2 regions of the Microbacterium sp. 4-7 genome follow, and region 1 is predicted to be linked to the other one. Evidence: predicted binding sites of a transcription regulator. Region 1 holds the regulator's gene; the other holds the start of a gene.

Evidence for each region. The regulator HrcA, encoded in region 1, represses chaperone genes, less so after heat shock. The targets are predictions, from matches to a motif close to TTNGCACTCGNNNNNNNCGAGTGCNAA.
Region 2: a site for HrcA is predicted at 7,725-7,751, ahead of groL (chaperonin GroEL). Genes of this name have one in related genera too.

The regions. Positions count from the first base shown of each region.
Region 1 is NZ_MCRH01000004.1:369,017-378,479, forward strand. It holds gene BEP68_RS08935 (PhoH family protein) at 1-596, opposite strand, end outside; gene BEP68_RS08940 (HIT domain-containing protein) at 658-1,005, opposite strand; gene BEP68_RS08945 (16S rRNA (uracil(1498)-N(3))-methyltransferase) at 1,050-1,778, opposite strand; gene dnaJ (molecular chaperone DnaJ) at 1,793-2,908, opposite strand; gene hrcA (heat-inducible transcriptional repressor HrcA) at 2,948-3,979, opposite strand; gene hemW (radical SAM family heme chaperone HemW) at 4,086-5,303, opposite strand; gene BEP68_RS08965 (DUF1990 family protein) at 5,320-5,973, opposite strand; gene lepA (translation elongation factor 4) at 6,043-7,896, opposite strand; gene BEP68_RS08975 (ABC transporter permease) at 8,137-9,120, shown strand; gene BEP68_RS08980 (ABC transporter permease) at 9,120-9,463, shown strand, end outside.
Region 2 is NZ_MCRH01000007.1:288,286-297,748, reverse strand. It holds gene BEP68_RS16060 (sensor histidine kinase) at 1-813, opposite strand, end outside; gene BEP68_RS16055 (ABC transporter permease) at 854-1,663, opposite strand; gene BEP68_RS16050 (ABC transporter ATP-binding protein) at 1,660-2,571, opposite strand; gene BEP68_RS16045 (MmcQ/YjbR family DNA-binding protein) at 2,675-3,058, opposite strand; gene BEP68_RS16040 (SOS response-associated peptidase family protein) at 3,063-3,716, opposite strand; gene BEP68_RS16035 (DMT family transporter) at 3,792-4,733, shown strand; gene BEP68_RS16030 (nitroreductase family protein) at 4,739-5,287, opposite strand; gene msrB (peptide-methionine (R)-S-oxide reductase MsrB) at 5,284-5,688, opposite strand; gene BEP68_RS16020 (DUF2332 domain-containing protein) at 5,758-6,750, shown strand; gene BEP68_RS16015 (DUF3263 domain-containing protein) at 6,760-7,017, shown strand; gene BEP68_RS16010 (LytR C-terminal domain-containing protein) at 7,087-7,665, shown strand; gene groL (chaperonin GroEL) at 7,788-9,407, shown strand.

The DNA.
Region 1 (9,463 bases):
ATCGTGCCCGTCGCCATCAGACGAGGGACGATCTCGGGGTCCATCATCTCGTTCAGCGCGTCATAGAGCGGGCGGAGGTACGGGTCGATCTTGTCGGTGAGCGTGCCGGGCAGGAATCCGAGCCGCTCTCCGGCCTCGACCGCGGGGCGGGTGAGGATGATGCGGGTGACCTCTTTGCGCTGCAGGGCCTGGACGGCCTTGGCCATCGCGAGGTAGGTCTTTCCGGTACCGGCCGGGCCGATGCCGAAGACGATCGTGTTCTCCTCGATCGCGTCGACGTACTCCTTCTGCCCCAGCGTCTTGGGACGGATGACCTTGCCCCTGGTCGACAGGATCGCCTCTCCGAGCACCTCGCTCGGGCGAGGGCCGCCGTCGTTGCGCAGCAGGCGGGCCGAGCTCGTCACGTCGCTCGGGGCGAGGTCGTGGCCTGCCTTGGTCATGGTCATCAGCTCGTCGACCAGGGTCTTCGCCTTCGCGACTGCCTCCGGCGCGCCGGTGAGCGTGATCTCGTTGCCGCGCACGAGCACCTGGACGTCGCGGTGCTCCTTCTCGAGCATCCGGAGCAGTCGATCCTGCGGACCGAGGAGCTGCACCATGGCGACGCCGTCGGCGTAGATCTTCTCGACGGCGGTGTCGGATGCGGTCAGGTCGTTTTCGTCAGAAGCCAACGAGCTTGCTCTCCTCGATGTTGCCGAGCACATGGGCGTGCACGTGGAAGACGGACTGGGCGGCGCTGGCGCCGTTGTTGAAGATGAGGCGGTATTCGCCGTTCGCATGCTCGGAGGCGAGCTGCTTCGCAGCCGCGACGATCTCCGCGAGCAGACCGGGGTCGCCCTCGGCGAGCTCCGTGACGTCGCGGTAGTCCTCGGTCTTGGGGATCACGAGCGCGTGCAGCGGTGCCTGCGGGTTGATGTCCCGGATCGCGAACACGCGGCCGGTGTCGAGCAGGATCTCACCCGGGATGTCGCCGTTGAGGATGCGCGTGAAGATCGAGGGCTCGGACATGCTCCCAGTCTACTGACCGCAGCACTGCCGGGTCCGTAGCCTGATCACCAGCGGCTGAGTGCGACCGACAGCACGGCGATCGCAGCCGGGCCCGCCGTGGACGTGCGCAGCACGGTGTCTCCGAGCAGCACACGCTCGGCGCCGGCATCCGACAGCTTCGAGAGCTCGTCGTCGGAGATACCGCCCTCGGGCCCGACGACGAGGACGATGTCCCTGCCGTCTGGCTCGAGCTCGGACAACCGCACGGGGGCGGTCGGGTCGAGAAGCAGCACCCGCTGAGATGCGGCGCGTCTCGCGAGGTCGGCGGTCGACGCCGGAGGCGCCACCTCCGGGACCCACGCCCGGTGAGCCTGCTTCGCCGCCTCGCGGACGATCGTCGCCCACCGCTCGCGCCCTTTGACGGCCTTGGGACCATCCCATCGGGACACGCTTCGGCTCGCCTGCCACGGCACGATCTCATCGACGCCGAGCTCGCATGCCGCCTGCACGGCGAGCTCGTCGCGATCACCCTTCGCGAGAGCCTGCACGAGCACGATGCGAGGGCTGGGCGCGGGGTCGACCGATCGCTCGGCCACGCGCACGTCGACGCGGGACGGAGACACCTCTTCGGCGACGCCGGTCAGCCACACCCCCGAGCCGTCGCCGACCGTCACCGCCTCGCCGACGCGGAGCCGTCGGACGACGGCGGCGTGCTTCGCCTCGGCGCCGGTGAGCGACACGAGGTCGCCGACCGCGGCATCCGAGGAGTTCTCGACGAGGAAGTGGAGTGCCATGAGCGCCGTCCGGATCAGTGCGAACGGAAGCGGTCGCGGAGCTTCGAGAACAGCCCCTGCTGGAACTGCGCCAGCTGCGGGCCCGGTGCCTTGGTCTTCTTCGCGAAGTCCTCGATGAGCGCGCGCTGCGCGGAGTCGAGCCGGGTCGGAGTGACCACCTGCACGCCGACGCGGAGGTCGCCGCGCTGGTTGCCCCGCAGCGGCGTGATGCCGCGGCCCTTGATCGTCAACACGTCGCCGGACTGGACGCCCGAGCGGATCTCGAGATCGACCTCGCCGTCGAGACCCTGGATCGTGGTCTCGGTGCCGAGGATCGCATCCGGCATCGACACCTCCAGCGTCGCCAGCAGGTCGTCGCCGTCGCGGCTGAAAGACGGGTGCGGGTTCACGGTGACCTCGACGTACAGGTCGCCGTTCGGGCCACCCGCCTTGCCGACCTCGCCAGAGCCCGGCAGCTGCAGGCGCAGCCCGGTCTCGACGCCGGCGGGGATGTCGAGCGAGACGGTGCGACGCGAGCGCACCCGCCCCTGGCCGCCGCAGGTGCCGCACGGATACGGGATCGTCGTGCCGTAGCCCTCGCAGGTGCCGCAGGGCTGAGAGGTCACGACGTTGCCGAGCAGGCTCCGCACCTGACGCTGAACGTGTCCGGAGCCGCCGCAGATGTCACAGGTGACGGGCGACGTGCCCTCCTGGCAGCACGAGCCGTTGCACGTCTCGCACAGCACGGCCGTGTCGACCTCGATGTCGCGGTGCGCACCGAAGACGACGTCGCCGAGATCGAGGGTCACCCGGACGAGGGCGTCCTGTCCCCGTTCGCGGCGTGACCGCGGACGCGCGCCCCTGCCACCGCCTTGGCCCGCGCCGAAGAAGGTCTCGAAGATGTCCCCGAAGCCGCCGAAGCCCTGGAAGTTGCCAGCGGCGCCGTCTCCGCCGCCCATGTCGTAGCGGCGACGGGAATCGTCGTCGCTCAGGACGTCGTATGCATGCGTGACGAGCTTGAACTGCTCGGCCGCGTCTTCACCCGGATTCACATCGGGGTGGAGCTGACGAGCGAGGCGTCGGTACGCCTTCTTGATCTCGTCGGTGGAGGCGTCACGAGAGACGCCGAGTACCTCGTAGTGGTCTGCCACAATGGCCCTTCTGCGTGTGCTGTTCTCTGGGCGGCCGCGTCAGCGGGCCGCCTCGTCTTCGTCGAGCATCCGAGACAGATAGCGGGCCACGGCCCGCGCCGCCGCGAGATTGCTCGGATAGTCCATGCGCGTCGGCCCCATCACGCCGACTCGCGCCGTGCCGCTGGGGGCGGCGTAGTTGCTGGCCACGATCGATGCCTCGCCGAGGCCGAAGGACGCGTTCTCGGTGCCGATGCTGGCGGCGAGACCGTGGGAGTCCGCCTCCATCTCGCTCATCAGCCGCAGCAGCGTCACCTGCTCCTCGATCGCCTCGAGCAGAGGGTGGATGCTGCCGCGGAAGTCCTGCTCGCGTCGAGCCAGAGTCGCTGCTCCGGCCATCACCAGGCGCTCCTGACGGAAGGCGCCGAGCTCGTCGATGACGATCGTCGCGAGAGCGCGCAGTACGACGTCATGACTGTGTGCGTCGTCCGCGAGAAGCGCTTGCAGCCGCTCAGCGGCGTCGCTCACCGCCCGGCCCGTGATCAGGGCGGAGAGGCGAGCACGCAGCAGCGCCATGTCGGCGTCGTCGACATCGACGGGCAGCGGGGCGATGCGCTGCGAGACGCCGCCCGCGTCGGTGACGAGCACGATGAGCAGACGATTCGGCGCCAGCGCCACGAGTTCGAGATGCGTCAGATGCGCGCGCGCGAATGACGGGTACTGCGCCAGCGCGACCTGCCCCGTGAGCTGCGTGAGCACTCGGACCGTGCGCACCATCAGGTCGTCGAGGTCGGAGGGAGCGGTGAGGAAGGACTCGATGGCCGTGCGCTGCGCGACCGACAGCGGCCGCAGCTGGGCGAGATGATCCACGAACACGCGGTAGCCCTTGTCGGTGGGAACGCGACCGGAGGAGGTGTGCGGGGCGGCGATCAGCTCTTCGTCTTCGAGCAGTGCCATGTCGTTGCGGATCGTCGCCGCGGACACGCCGAAGGAGTAGCGGTCGACGATCGATCGGCTGCCGACGGGTTCATGGGTCTCGACGTAGTCCTGCACGATCGCGCGGAGAACCTGGAGGCCTCTTTCGCTGACCATCGCAACTCCCTCCCTCTTGGCACTCACTGGCTACGAGTGCCAATTCTACCCGCCGACGCCGACCACGTGCTGATCCGGCACGATGTCCGGACTCAGCGGTCGCCGATCAGTCGGTGAGCTCACGCACGACGGCATCGGCGAGCAGGCGCCCCCGCAGTGTGAGCTGCACGCGTCCGCGAACGGCAGCGGCCGGGTCGACGAGCCCATCCGCGATCAGACCCGCGACGCGTGTCCTCTTGTCCGCGGCGAGGTCGCTGACGGCGATGCCCTCGCGGATGCGACTCAGCAGCAGGATGCGCTCGAGCGTCGTCGACTGCTCGTCCGGCCGCTCCGTGCCGGCGGCGGGAGACTCCGCTGCGGCGAGCCGCTGTGCATACGCGGCCGGATGCTTGACGTTCCACCACCGCAGGCCGGCGACGTGACTGTGCGCGCCGGGACCGAATCCCCACCAGTCGCGCCCCTGCCAGTAGGCGAGATTGTGCCGCGAACGCTGCTCGGGCGAGCGAGACCAGTTGCTGATCTCGTACCAGTCGAAGCCCGCCGCTGCGAGACGCGCATCGGCGAGCTCGTACATGTCGGCCTGCAGGTCGTCGTCCGGCGCCGGCACCTCGCCTCGGCGGATCTGTCGCGCGAGCTTCGTGCCGTCCTCGATGATCAGCGCGTACGCCGAGATGTGGTCCGACTCGAGTGCGAGCGCCGCGTCGAGCGACGCCTCCCAATCACCGATCGACTCACCGGGGGCGCCGTAGATGAGGTCCACGCTCACGGCGAGGCCAGCGTCCTTCGCCGCGGCGACCGCTGTCCTCACGTTCTCGGGGCGATGAGTGCGGTCGAGAGCGGCGAGCACATGCGGCACTGCCGACTGCATGCCGATCGACAGCCGCGTGACGCCGGCATCCGCGAGGGTCCGCGCGACCTCGGGCGTCACCGTGTCGGGGTTCGCCTCGACCGTGATCTCGGCGCCGTCGACGAGGCCGAACGCGTCGGTCGCCGCACCGAGCATCTGGGCGAGATCCCCCGCGGGCAGGAGAGTCGGCGTGCCGCCGCCGAAGAACACGGTGTCCATCGGGCGCAGCGCGCCCGCATCCGCGAGAACGCGCCTCGCCAGGGCGATCTCGGTGATGAGCGTCGAGGCGTAGTCCTCCTGCTTCGCGCCGCGGAGCTCTCCCGAGGTGTAGGTGTTGAAGTCGCAGTAGCCGCACCGCACCCGGCAGAAGGGGACGTGCAGGTATGCGGAGAAGGGCACGGAAGAATCGATCGGCAGATCGGAGGGCAGATGTCCGTCTGCCGGTGCCGGATCGCCGAGTGGAAGCGGACCGGCCATCAGAGAGGTGCGACCATCAGACCGGAGTCGCGTACAGCGGCGAGATCGCCCGCAGATAGCGTGCGAACAGTTCCCGGCGACGGCGCTTCACCAGCGGCGGGACGACGCGGTAGAGAAGGGAGTTCGGCGCGTCGAAGGCACGGACGGAGAACCACACCTCGTCGTTGTCCTCGCGCCAGTCGATGTCGAAGGACTCCTCACCGCGCACCACCGAGCCTCCGACCGTGCCCAGCACGAATCCGATCCGGCGCTTCTCCTCGGTCACGGAGATCACGCGCAGCTCGGCATCCGCCCGCATGCCGGCAACCCGCCCATGCAGGCGCAGCGTCATGCCCGGGCCGGCGAACGGGGTGCCTTCCGCGTCGAAGCGCTGTTCGACGTCGTTCTTGCTCGGTGCGATCGGCGTGCCCTCGGCGTCGAAGCTGACACCGGCGTAGGCGGGACCGGGCGCGGGACGCACATCCTCGATGCTGAGGCCCGCCGCGCGCTGCGCGGTCCAGGTCAGCAGAGCTTCGCCCGCGGACTGGAAGCGGTCATGACCGCTGCCGATCCGCCAGGAGTTCTCCGCCGGGATGCTGCGCTCCGGCGGGTACTGCATCAGATCGGGCGCGTGGGTCGCACCCACGGCCGCATAGTCAACCGTGTCGTCTCGGAAAGTCCCGCGCCGCATGCGTTCCAGCCTACTTCCCGTTCCCTGGACGATCACCCTCCACGCCGGGAACAGCCCGGCCCGAAGGTCCTACTTCTTGTCCTTGCCCTCGACGTCACCGGAGAGTGCTGCGATGAACGCCTCCTGCGGCACCTCGACACGACCGACCATCTTCATGCGCTTCTTGCCCTCTTTCTGCTTCTCGAGGAGCTTGCGCTTGCGGCTGATGTCACCGCCGTAGCATTTGGCGAGCACGTCCTTGCGCAGCGCCCTGATCGTCTCGCGGGCGATGATCCTGGCGCCGATGGCGGCCTGGATCGGCACCTCGAAGTTCTGGCGAGGGATCAGCTTGCGCAGTCGCTCCGTCATCAGCGTGCCGTAGGCGTAGGCCTTGTCACGGTGCACGATCGAGCTGAACGCGTCGACCTTGTCACCCTGCAGCAGGATGTCGACCTTGACAAGGTCCGCCTCCTGCTGTCCGGCGGGTTCGTAGTCGAGCGAGGCATAGCCCTGGGTCTTGGACTTGAGCTGGTCGAAGAAGTCGAAGACGATCTCACCGAGCGGCATCATGTAGCGGAGCTCGACGCGCTCCTCGGAGAAGTACTCCATGCCCAGCAGTGCTCCGCGACGCGACTGGCAGAGCTCCATGACCGTGCCCACGTAGTCCTTGGGCAGCAGGATCGCGGTCTTCACCATCGGCTCCGACACCGAGCCGATGCGACCGTCGGGGTACTCGCTCGGGTTCGTCACCGTCACGGTCTCGCCCGTGTCGCTCGTGAGCACCTCGTAGATCACGCTGGGTGCGGTGGTGATGAGGTCGAGGCCGAATTCTCGCTCGAGACGCTCGGTGATGATCTCGAGATGCAGGAGTCCCAGGAACCCGCAGCGGAAGCCGAAACCGAGGGCGACGGAGGTCTCAGGCTCGTACTGCAGCGAGGCGTCGGAGAGCTTGAGCTTGTCGAGCGCCTCCCGGAGCTCCGCGTAGTCGCTGCCGTCGATCGGGTAGATCCCCGAGAAGACCATCGGCTTCGGGTCGGTGTAGCCCGGCAGAGCCTGGGTCGAGGGCCTGCGTGCCGTCGTGATCGTGTCGCCGACCTTCGACAGACGGACGTCTTTCACTCCGGTGATGAGGTAGCCGACCTCGCCGACGCCGAGCCCCTTGGACGGCACCGGTTCGGGGCTCGACACGCCGACCTCGAGCGCCTCGTGGTTGGCACCCGTCGACATCATCTGAATGCGCTCGCGGGGCGACAGGCTACCGTCCACCATGCGGACGTAGGTGACGACCCCGCGGTAGGCGTCGTAGACGGAGTCGAAGATCATGGCGCGGGCCGGAGCATCGGCGTCTCCGACGGGTGCGGGGATCTCCTTGACCAGGCGGTCGAGCAGCTCCTCGACGCCGACACCGGTCTTGCCCGAGACACGGAGCACGTCCTCGGGCTTGCCGCCGATGAGCGATGCCAGCTCCTTGGCGTACTTGTCGGGGTCGGCCGCCGGCAGGTCGATCTTGTTCAGCACCGGGATGATGTGCAGGTCGTTCTCTAGCGCGAGGTAGAGGTTCGCCAGAGTCTGGGCCTCGATGCCCTGGGCGGCGTCGACGAGCAGGATCGCGCCCTCGCAGGCGGCGAGAGACCGGGACACCTCGTAGGTGAAGTCGACGTGCCCCGGGGTGTCGATCATGTTGAGCGCGAATGTCTCGCCGTCGATCTCCCACGGCATCCGCACGGCCTGGCTCTTGATGGTGATGCCGCGCTCACGCTCGATGTCCATGCGGTCGAGGTACTGCGCGCGCATGTCGCGATCCGAGACCACGCCGGTGATCTGGAGCATGCGGTCGGCGAGGGTCGACTTGCCGTGGTCGATGTGCGCGATGATGCAGAAGTTGCGGATCTGCGCCGAAGGCGTCGCGGCAGGCTGAAGCGGAGTGAGAGCGCGTGGTGACATGTCCTGACGATTCTACGGTGAGGTGAGGCTTATGCCCGCTTCGTGCGATCCGGTGATATTCTGCCGAGGTTGCCCGGGAGCCATCCGTGACACCGGATCCCGTGAGCGATAAGACTCCGTCACAGACCAAGTGCAGGCGTCGTGTCGCGCAGATCGGCTGATGGTGATTGACTGTCTTCCCGGCTCAGCGTTGCGTCGGCGGATCCCGCGCGCGTCTGTAAAAGAGAAAGAATCATCACCTTGATCAAGTATCTGTTGCGCCGCCTGCTGGGATGGGTGCTGATGATCGTCATCGCGACGAACATCACCTACTTCCTCGCGTGGCTGTATCTCGATCCCGAGAACAACTACGTCGGACGTCGACCTCCGCTTTCGCCCGATCAGATCGATGCGCTGCTGAAGCCTCGCAACCTCAGCGAATCGGTCCCCCTGATCGAACGATGGTGGACCTGGTTCTCCAGCATCCTCTTCCGCTGGGACTGGGGAGTCGGCCCCACAGGCGAGTCCGTCAACGAGCAGGTCGCATACCGGGTCTGGATCAGCGCCGAGCTCGTGCTCGGGGCGACGATCATCACGACCATCCTGGGCATCGCCCTCGGTGTCTACACGGCATCCCGTCAGTACAAACTGGCCGACCGCATCGGTCAGGGCACGAGCATCATCACGATGAACATCCCCACGGTCGTTGCGGGATTCGCTCTGGTTCTGCTCGCGATCAACTTCAACAACGCGGTCGGCACGACCGTCTTCTACGTCGTCGGATCCTCCAGTCAGGGGGTCGAGGGATTCTTCCCCGTCCTCATAGACGTCCTCCAACACCTGACGCTCCCCACACTCGGCCTGGTGCTCACGGGCTACGCGTCCATCCACTTCCTGCAGCGCTCGCTGCTGCTCGACAACATCAAGGCGGATTACGTTCGCACCGCCCGTGCCAAGGGACTCACCAAGCAGCAGGCCATCCGCAAGCACGCGCTGCGGACGTCGCTGATCCCCGTCACGACGCAGGTCGCGTTCACGATCCCCGCGGTCTTCACCGGAGCGGTGCTGACCGAGACGATCTTCAACTGGAACGGAATGGGTCGGTACTTCATCCAGACCCTGAACAACAACGACATTCACGGCGTGGTCGCAGTCGCGGCGTTCGGCGCCCTGATGACGGCGATCGGCGCGATCCTCGCTGACGTCGCCGTGGTCGTCCTCGATCCGAGAGTGCGGGTGAGCTGATGTCCCTGGAAGCCATCGGGGTGTCCCCCGAGATCGCCGAGCCGGAGAAGCCGAAGAACCGCAAGCGCACCTCGATGCTGACGCTGTACACGCGTCGGTTCCTGCGCAACCGCGGTGCCTTGATCGGCGTCGTCATCCTCGCGCTTCTGGTGGTGTTCGCGATCGTGGGACCGCTCATCGCGCCGTACTCGCACACCGACCTCGACTTCCTCGCGCTGCGCCAGGCTCCCTCGGCCGAGCACTGGTTCGGGACGAACGGTTCGGGCAACGACAACTTCGCCCAGGTCGCCGTAGGACTTCAGCGCTCCATGATGATCGCTGCCCTCGTGGCCATCGGCACCAC
Region 2 (9,463 bases), on a different contig from region 1:
GAGCATCGCGCGCATCTCGGTGAGCGCGCTGCGAGCCGTCTCGGCGGCGGAGGACGCCGCCGTTCGCGCCTGCACGGGATCCGGTGTCGCGGCTGCGCCCTCGGACAGGGCGACGATCACCGTGAGCGAGTGCGAGACGATGTCGTGCATCTCGCGGGCGATGCGGGCGCGTTCGCCTGCTGCGGCCAGCTGGGCCTGCTGATCGCGTTCCACGAGCAGCTGGCGGGAGCGGTCGATCACCGCAGCCAGGTAGCGTTTGCGTCCTCCGACATTCACACCGATCAAAGTGCCGATGAGCCCGAGGACCAGCGACATCACGACGGCGTTCGCGGCGATCTGCAGAGTGATGACGCCGGTGAGGGTGAGCGCACCGGCGAGCGCCGCGAGCGATGCGATCGCGATGCCGAAGCCGGTCCACGCCGCCCGCGACGAGCGGTACACGGCGAGCGAGTAGCAGCTGACCAGCAGGACAGGAGCGCCGATCGGCTGAAGCGCGAAGAGGAACAGGGCTTCGAGTGCGAAAGATGCCACGAACGGCACCAGCGGGTGTCTGCGCCGCCAGAGCAGAGTCGCGCAGGTGCCGACCACCGCGGCGGGGACCAGGATCGCCACGCCGATGGCGAGGGGCATCGGAAGATCGCGGGTGATCGCACCAGCGGGAACGAGGGAGAGGAGCAGGCACAGGATCGTGATGACGACGTCGGCGACCACCGGATGCCGCGCCCAGAAACGGCGTAGGACGCCGGGGGGACGCGGCAGCCGCAGCCCCTCGTCCTCGCGGACTGAGGTGCTGCGGCTGATCGGGGTGGTCACCGGCCGACTCTACGCGGATCGGTCATCGGTCGGCTCTCGGTCACGCGTCGCGGGTGCGGAGCACGCCCCAGGCGGCGAGCATGCCCGCAGCCACCCAGCCGGCCAGCGTGAGATACGCGACCGGGCCCTCGAGGGCGGCTCCCTCGGGAAGGATCGCACTCTGAGCGGCGGCGACCGGCAGGTAGTTCGCGGTCTCGAGGAGCCACGTCCACGCGTCGCCGGCGATCGTGAAGAAGCTCGCGACGATCGGCAGGACGAACAGCAGGCCGACGGTCGCGGCGATGGCTCCGGCGCCCGAGCGCAGGATGAAGCCGAATGCGACGCCGATGAGAGCGAAGACGGACATGGCAAGCGACGACACGACGATCGGAAGGAGCGATGCCGCCGGATCGGACCAGTCGATGCTCTGATCGCGCGACGCGACGACCGCGGAGACGGCGACAGCTGCGGCTGAGAAGATCACCAGAGACGACACGAACAGGAAGACCGCGATCACGACGGCCTTGGCGGCGAGCACGGAGCCGCGCTTCGGGTTGGCTGCCAGCGTCGAGCGGATCATTCCGGTCGAGTATTCACCCGTCACGGAGATCGCACCGAGGATGCCCGCGAGCAGCATCGTGAACTGGATCGGCATGACCACGGCCTGAATGGGGTCGAAGCCCGGCAGGTCGATCGCCTGAGCGATGAGCACCGCGATGCCGACGGTGAGCACTGCGGCGATGCCGATGGACCACCAGGTGGAGCGAAGCGTGGAGAGCTTGATCCACTCGCCGCGGATCGCGCGGACGAACGTGAGGCGGTGTCCGGTGTCGACGTGCTGGCGCGTGCGGGCAGGAGCCTGGACGGTCATGAGATCTCCTTCGTGCGGTACTCGACCGAGTCGCCGGTGAGCGCCAGATAGGCGTCTTCGAGCGACCCGGTGGTCGGGGTGAGCTCGTGCAGGGGGATGCCGTGTCGAGCGGCGAGGTCGCCGATGCGGGAGGCCGGCAGGCCGACGATGTCGAGAAGATCGGGAGCCGAGCTCACGATCTCGACCGACGGGCCGCCGACCGCTGTGGCCAGATCCGCAGCGCGGGGCGTGCGGACGCGCACGGTGTTCGTCGTCCAGGCGCGGACGAGTTCTTCGAGCGGAGCGTCGGCGAGCACTCTGCCCCGGCCCACCACGATCACGTGATCGGCGGTCTGCGCCATCTCGCTCATCAGGTGGCTGGACAGCAGGACCGTGCGCCCATCGGACGCCGCATGGCGCACGAACTGTCGCACCCATCGCACCCCCTCGGGGTCGAGGCCGTTGACAGGCTCATCGAGGATCAGCGTGTGCGGATCCCCGAGCAGGGCCGAGGCGATTCCGAGCCGCTGCCCCATGCCGAGTGAGAACTTCCCGGCGCGCTTGCGGGCGACGGGCGCGATGCCCGCCAGGTCGATGACCTCGTCGACGCGCGACGCGGGGATGCCGTGGGTCGCCGCCATCGCACGCAGATGATTGCGAGCGGTGCGGCCGGTGTGCACCGCCTTCGCGTCGAGAAGCACCCCCACCTCCGTGAGCGGGGCGCGAAGCTTCCGGTACTCCCGGCCGGCGACGGTCGCGGTGCCGGACGTCGGCCGGTCGAGGCCGACGATCATGCGCATCGTGGTGGATTTTCCCGCGCCGTTCGGACCGAGGAACCCGGTGACCGTGCCCGGCTTGACCGTGAACGACACGTCCTGGACGGCTGTCTTCTCTCCGAATCTCTTCGTGAGGCCTTCTGCTGTGATCATGTCTACGACGCTATCGACGGCGCCGCAGCCCGCGCGTCCTCCCTGGGTACCGTTCCCCGGAGGCAGCGGGTCATCCTCACGGTGGATGGCCGGTGCGGAATCGTCAGGACGAGGGGCGCCCGAACAGGTCGGGATCCACGGGCCGCTGGGCGCGTGGGAGCTTCTCGACCACCAGACGGTACGACTCCGTGACCAGCTCGGACACGAGTTCCTCGTCGAGTGACGGCCCCGGCATGAGGGTGATCCAGTGCTTCTTGTTCATGTGGTACCCCGGGACGATGTCGGCGAAGGTCTCGCGCAATGCGACCGAGTCGTCGGGGTGCGACTTGAGCGTGACCCTCCCGGTCTGGTCGAGAGGGATCAGCAGGAACACGCGTCCGCGCACCTTGTACACGTCCCACTCGGGACCGAACGGGTTCTCCCGCGCCGCGCCCGGCAGCTCCTCTGCACGCTCCGCCGCGGTGGCGACGAGATTCGTCGAATCCATGAGCTCAGAACAGCCGATCCGCGCCCTTGTCGCTCGCGCGCGGCGCGGCGTGCACGCGCTCGTCGAGCGTCGCAGCGGCGAGCAGCGCCTCGTCGATGATGTCCTTCGTGGGCTCGGCGGTGAGCCACTCCTCACTCAGGGACGCGGGGATCAGCAGCGGCATCCGGTCGTGCACGTCCGCGAGGTGCGGAGGAGCCGGGCGCATCACGATCGAGTAGCAGGTGAAGGACTCGCCGTCGGCGGTGCGACCTCTCTGGGTGACCGCCGCCATCCCGAAGAGGGCACCCTCGTCGACGAGGAACTCGTGCCACACGCGCTCGGGCTTCTTCATCTCGTACCAGCTGGTCGCAGGGACGAGCGCGCGACCCTTCAATCCGCCGGGGCGCTCCTGCAGCCGCTCGGAGCGGGTGTTGATCGACGGGAACTTCGACGGCTCCCCGTTGATGAGGAATCCCCACCACGCCGGCTCGAGCGTCGGAGCGGTGTCGGGCTGGACCACGATCGGATTGAGATTGCGGAGGTTCTTGCCGGTGGGGCGAACGGTCTCGCGGGCATTCTGCTCAGCCCACTCCCGGAGCCCGTCGAGCACGGCCTCGTCGGCCGCTGCGAGGAGTTCGGTGTCGGTGAACCGGGGGTCAAGTCCGTAGCTCGCGCACATGCCGTCAGGGTACGCCCGGCCACGGACATCGTGCACGCTGCGGGAGGAGGATCCTCGCTCGGCTAGGGTCGACAGGTGACCCAGGTTCGTCGTCTCTCCCCGCCCCTCGCGCTCGGCGGAGCGGTCGCGATCGGCGTCATGACGGCTGTCCAGGCGCGGATCAACGGGGTGCTGGGCGTCGAGATCGACAATGGCATCGCGGCCGGTCTCATCTCGTTCTCCGTGGGACTCGCAGCCCTGGCGATCGTGATCGTCTGCCTTCCCTCGGCTCGTCGAGGCGTCGGACGACTGCGCGGCGGCATCCGCGATCGGACCATCCCGTTCTGGATGCTGCTCGGCGGCGCCTGCGGCGCACTCACCGTATCGACCCAGGGGATCACCGCCGGCGTGCTCGGCGTCTCGCTGTTCACGGTCGGCGTGGTGGCGGGACAGACGCTGCACGGCCTCGTCCTCGACAGGATCGGGTTCGGCCCGGCGGGAGTGGTCGCGATCACGCCGGGACGCGTGCTGGGCGGCGCGTTCGCGCTCGCCGCAGTGGGCATCTCCCTGAGCGGGGACGTGCTGGCCACCGCCCCGCTCTGGATGCTGCTGCTGCCGTTCGCCGCAGGTGTCGGCATCGCCTGGCAGGCGGCGACCAACGGCAGGCTGGCTCAGCGCGTGAGGTCGCCCCTCGCGGCCACCTTCATGAGCTTCATCGCCGGCACCGTCGCGCTGCTGGCCGCCGCGGGCATCAGCATCGCCGTGCGAGGAGTGCCCGATGCGCTGCCGACCGAGCCGTGGCTGTACCTCGGAGGATTCCTCGGCGCGGCGTACATCCTGCTCGGCGCCTTCATCGTCGCGCATACCGGCGTGCTGCTGATGGGCCTCGGCTCGGTGCTCGGTCAGCTCGCCACGTCGGTGATCATCGACCTCATCTGGCCCGCGGCCGCGGGGCCGGCGCTCTGGCAGATCGTCGGCATGGTGATCGTCGCCGTGGCATCCGTGGTCGTCGCACTCCCGCGGCGTCGACGCAGCTGAGCGCGCTACTTGTTCTTCGGCTGCGGCATCCGCGTCACGAGTGCCCGGGCGTCGACCGGCTTGCGGCGGCCCGGCTTCTTGCCCTGCGGCTTGCCGCCGACATACAGCCAGCCGAGCAGCTCTTCGTTCTTGCCGATGCCGTGAGCCTTCGCGATGGCCTTCGAGCGCGTGTACCGTCCGGTGCGCCACAGCACGCCCCAGCCGGCCTCGTCGAGCAGCAGGCTGAGCATGTGGGCGACGCCTGACGCGACCGCCTCCTGCTCCCACCGGGGAACCTTGTCGCTCTTGCGATAGCTGGCGACCACGGCGATCAGCAGCGGAGCGCGAAGAGGCTTGGTCGACGGGGACTTGTCACCCTCCGCCTTCGCGATCGCCGCGCCGAGCACCTCGCGGTCGGACCCGCGGAGCTCGATGAGACGCCACGGGCGCAGCGACGAATGATCGGCCACACGACCCGCTGCGGCGACGAGCGTCAGCAGCTCATCGCGCGACGGCGCGTCGTCGGTCACCTTCGACCAGGACTGCCGTGCGCGGACCGCCTCGAGGGCGTTCACGACTCTTCGGGTGTGAAGTTCAGGGCGATCGAGTTCATGCAGTAGCGGTCGCCGGTGGGCGTGCCGAATCCGTCGGGGAAGACGTGGCCCAGGTGAGAGCCGCAGTTCGCGCAGCGCACCTCGGTGCGCACCATGCCGAGCGTCGTGTCCTCGATGAGCTGCACCGCGTCGGGGCGGATCGACTCGTAAAAGCTCGGCCAGCCGCATCCGGAGTCGAACTTCGTGCCGCTCTTGAACAGCTCGGCACCGCAGGCGCCGCAGGTGTAGAGGCCCGCTCGGCCCTCGTCGAGAAGCTCGCCCGTCCAGGCGCGCTCGGTGGCGGCTTCGCGCAGCACGGCGTACTGCTCCTCGCCGAGCTCCTCGCGCCACTCTTCTTCGGTCTTGTCCACGCTGTACGACATCGGTCCTCCTGGGGGTCTGATCCATTCTCTCGCGTTCAGAGGCGCTCGGCGCCACGAGACAATGGATCCATGACGGATGCCGTGCAGCAGCGCTACGCGCGTTTCGCCGAGCAGGAGGCGCCGGGGCGCAGCGACCTGTATGTCGAGTGGGCCGACGGTGTCGCCGCCGACTCCGAGGTACAGGGCGTGCTCGCGCGAATTCCGGAGAACAGACGGCAGCCCCCGCTCGTGTTCGCGGTGACACGGATGCTGGGCGCCGGCCTCGTCGGCTACGGCGCCTGGCGGTCGTTCGTGATCGCGCGCGCCGATGAGATCGTGGCCGAGTGCAGCGGCCGGCGCCTGCAGACGAACGAACCTCTGCGTCTCGCGCCGCTTCTGCCCGCGCTGTCGGAGATCGACGGCCCGATCGCGCTGCTCGAGGTCGGAGCCTCCGCAGGACTGTGCCTCTATCCGGACAGGTACTCGTATCGCTTCGTGGGCGCGGACGGGCGGCTGCGCGCGTCGCTCGACCCCGCGGACGGCCCCTCCACCGTGATCCTTGAAAGCCGTGTCGACGGAGCCCTCCCGCCGATGCGGATGCCCGATGTGGTGTGGCGAGCCGGCATCGACCTCGCGCCGCTCGACGCGCGAGACGAGCGTGACCGGCGCTGGCTGCTGGGTCTGGTGTGGCCGGGGGAGGAGGGGCGCGAGCAACGGGTGTCGGCGGCGCTCGACATCGCGGCATCCGCCCCTCCCCACCTCGTCGCAGGCGACGCGCTCGAGCAGATCGACGAGCTCGCCGCCGAGGCGCCCCGCGACGCCGCCCTCGTCGTCACGACTCCCGGCGTGCTGGTGCACATTCCCCGGGAGGCCCGTGAAGCCCTCGTCGACCGCATCCGCGGACTCGGCGCGCGCTGGCTGACCATCGACCCTCCCGCGCTCCTCGACGCCTGGGATCCGCCCGTCGTCGCCGCGGAGTGGCCCGGTTTCGTCGTGGCGCTCGACGGGCAGGTGCGCGCAGCCGCCGACCCACTCGGGCGATGGTGGGAGTGGCGTGCCGGAATCGGCGGGGCGGCGACCTAATCTGATCTCATGCTGGGAGAGCTGAGCGAGCGCGATCGTGCGATCCTCGCGCTGGAGACCGCGTGGCCGCGCCACGGCGGCGCGAAAGAGGAGACCATCCGGGCCCAGCTGGGTATGAGCGCCGCGCGCTACTACCAGCTCCTCGGACGTCTGATCGAGTCGGAGGCCGCCCTCGAGTACGACCCGATGCTGGTGCGTCGGCTGCGGCGCATCCGCGACTCGAGATCATTCCAGAGAGCCGCTCGCACGCCCGGTTTCGTCGGCTGACTCGCGCGTCCGCCACGCGCCGACGGCGCTCGATGCGGATACAGAGGTCGGTGCCGTTAGCATCGAGGGGTGTCAAAGCCCAGCCGAGATCGATTCGACGACGTCCCCCGATCATCCGGACGCGTCGGAGCGCATCGCGCCGAAGCCCCGGGGATGAACGGCTGGGTCGTGCTCCTCTGGTCTTTCGTGGCCGCTCTGGTGCTCATCATCGGCGGCATCTTCGGCTCGCTGGTGGTGATGGGGCGTATCAGCCTCTTCCCGGAGGCCGTCCCCACGGCCAGTCCTGCACCCGTCGAGACCGGAGTCGTCGACGTCACCTACTCGGTGATGATCCTCAACGCATCCCCGGACGAGGGGCTCGACGAGCAGATGCGCGACGTCCTGATCAACAACGGCTGGGCAGCGGACGTCGTGTTCGCGACCGACAGTGCGAGCCAGGACTTCTCGACGACGACGGTCTACTACGTCGCCGACGAGGACGAGCTCGCGGCCATCGGCCTCGCGAACCTCATCGGCGGAGCGCAGGTGGAGCAGAGCGATTTCTACACCGATCTGAACGACACCGGCGCGAAGCAGCTCACGGTGGTCATCGGACTCGATCGCGCGACCACCGCTCCCGAGACTCCCGCAGACACCCCTGCCCCGTAGAGCGCCGCGCGGTCCCTCCCCGCAGCTTGCACTCGATGGGGTCGAGTGCCAGAATGGCGTTAGCACTCTCTCACTCTGAGTGCTAAACCCAACGTCTACGTCCAGGAGGGACGACAAAACTCATGGCAAAGATCATCGCTTTCGATGAGGAGGCCCGCCGCGGCCTCGAGCGCGGCCTCAACATTCTCGCCGACGCCGTCAAGGTGACGCTCGGCCCGCGCGGTCGCAACGTCGTGCTGGAGAAGAAGTGGGGCGCCCCCACGATCACGAACGACGGCGTCTCCATCGCCAAGGAGATCGAGCTCGACGACCCGTACGAGAAGATCGGTGCGGAGCTCGTCAAGGAGGTCGCCAAGAAGACCGACGACGTCGCCGGTGACGGAACCACCACCGCCACGGTGCTCGCCCAGGCTCTGGTCCGCGAGGGTCTGCGCAACGTCGCAGCCGGCGCAGACCCGATCTCGCTGAAGCGCGGCATCGAGAAGGCCGTCGCGGCCATCACCGAGGAGCTCCTCGCCAGCGCGAAGGAGATCGACTCCAAGGAGCAGATCGCTGCGACCGCTTCGATCTCGGCTGCTGACCCCGCCATCGGCGAGCTCATCGCCGAGGCGATCGACAAGGTCGGCAAGGAGGGCGTCGTCACCGTCGAGGAGTCGCAGACCTTCGGCACCGAGCTCGAGCTCACCGAGGGCATGCGCTTCGACAAGGGCTACCTGAACCCGTACTTCGTGACGGACCCGGAGCGCCAGGAGGCTGTCTTCGAAGACGCCTACATCCTCATCGCGAACCAGAAGATCTCGAACATCAAGGACCTTCTGCCCATCGTCGACAAGGTGATCCAGGACGGCAAGGAGCTCGTCATCATCGCCGAGGACGTCGAGGGCGAGGCTCTCGCGACTCTCGTGCTCAACAAGCTCAAGGGCATCTTCAAGTCGGTCGCCGTCAAGGCACCCGGCTTCGGCGACCGCCGCAAGGCGCAGCTGCAGGACATCGCGATCCTCACCGGTGGTCAGGTCATCACCGAAGAGGTCGGCCTGAAGCTCGAGAACGCCACGCTCGACCTGCTGGGTCGCGCTCGCAAGGTCATCGTCACCAAGGACGAGACCACGATCGTCGAGGGTGCCGGAGAGGCAGACCAGATCGAGGGTCGCGTCACGCAGATCCGTCGCGAGATCGAGAACACCGACAGCGACTACGACCGCGAGAAGCTGCAGGAGCGCCTCGCCAAGCTTGCAGGTGGCGTCGCCGTCATCAAGGCGGGCGCGGCAACCGAGGTCGAGCTCAAGGAGCGCAAGCACCGCATCGAGGACGCCGTCCGCAACGCGAAGGCAGCCGTCGAGGAGGGCATCGTCCCCGGTGGTGGCGTCGCGCTGATCCAGTCCGGCACCAAGGCTCTCGACGCTCTCTCGCTCTCGGGCGACGAGGCGACCGGTGCGAACATCGTTCGCGTCGCGATCGAGGCTCCGCTGAAGCAGATCGCCCTGAACGCCGGCCTCGAGCCGGGTGTGGTCGCGAACAAGGTCTCCGAGCTTCCCTCGGGTCAGGGCCTCAACGCGGCTACCGGTGAGTACGTCGACATGTTCGCAGCGGGCATCATCGACCCGGCGAAGGTGACCCGCTCGGCGCTGCAGAACGCAGCATCGATCGCGGCTCTCTTCCTCACCACCGAGGTCGTCGTGGCTGACAAGCCCGAGAAGGCTCCGGCCCCGATGGGTGACCCGTCTGGTGGCATGGACTTCTGATCCATCACTGCTGAACAGAAACGCCCCGACCTCGGTCGGGGCGTTTCTGCGTTCGC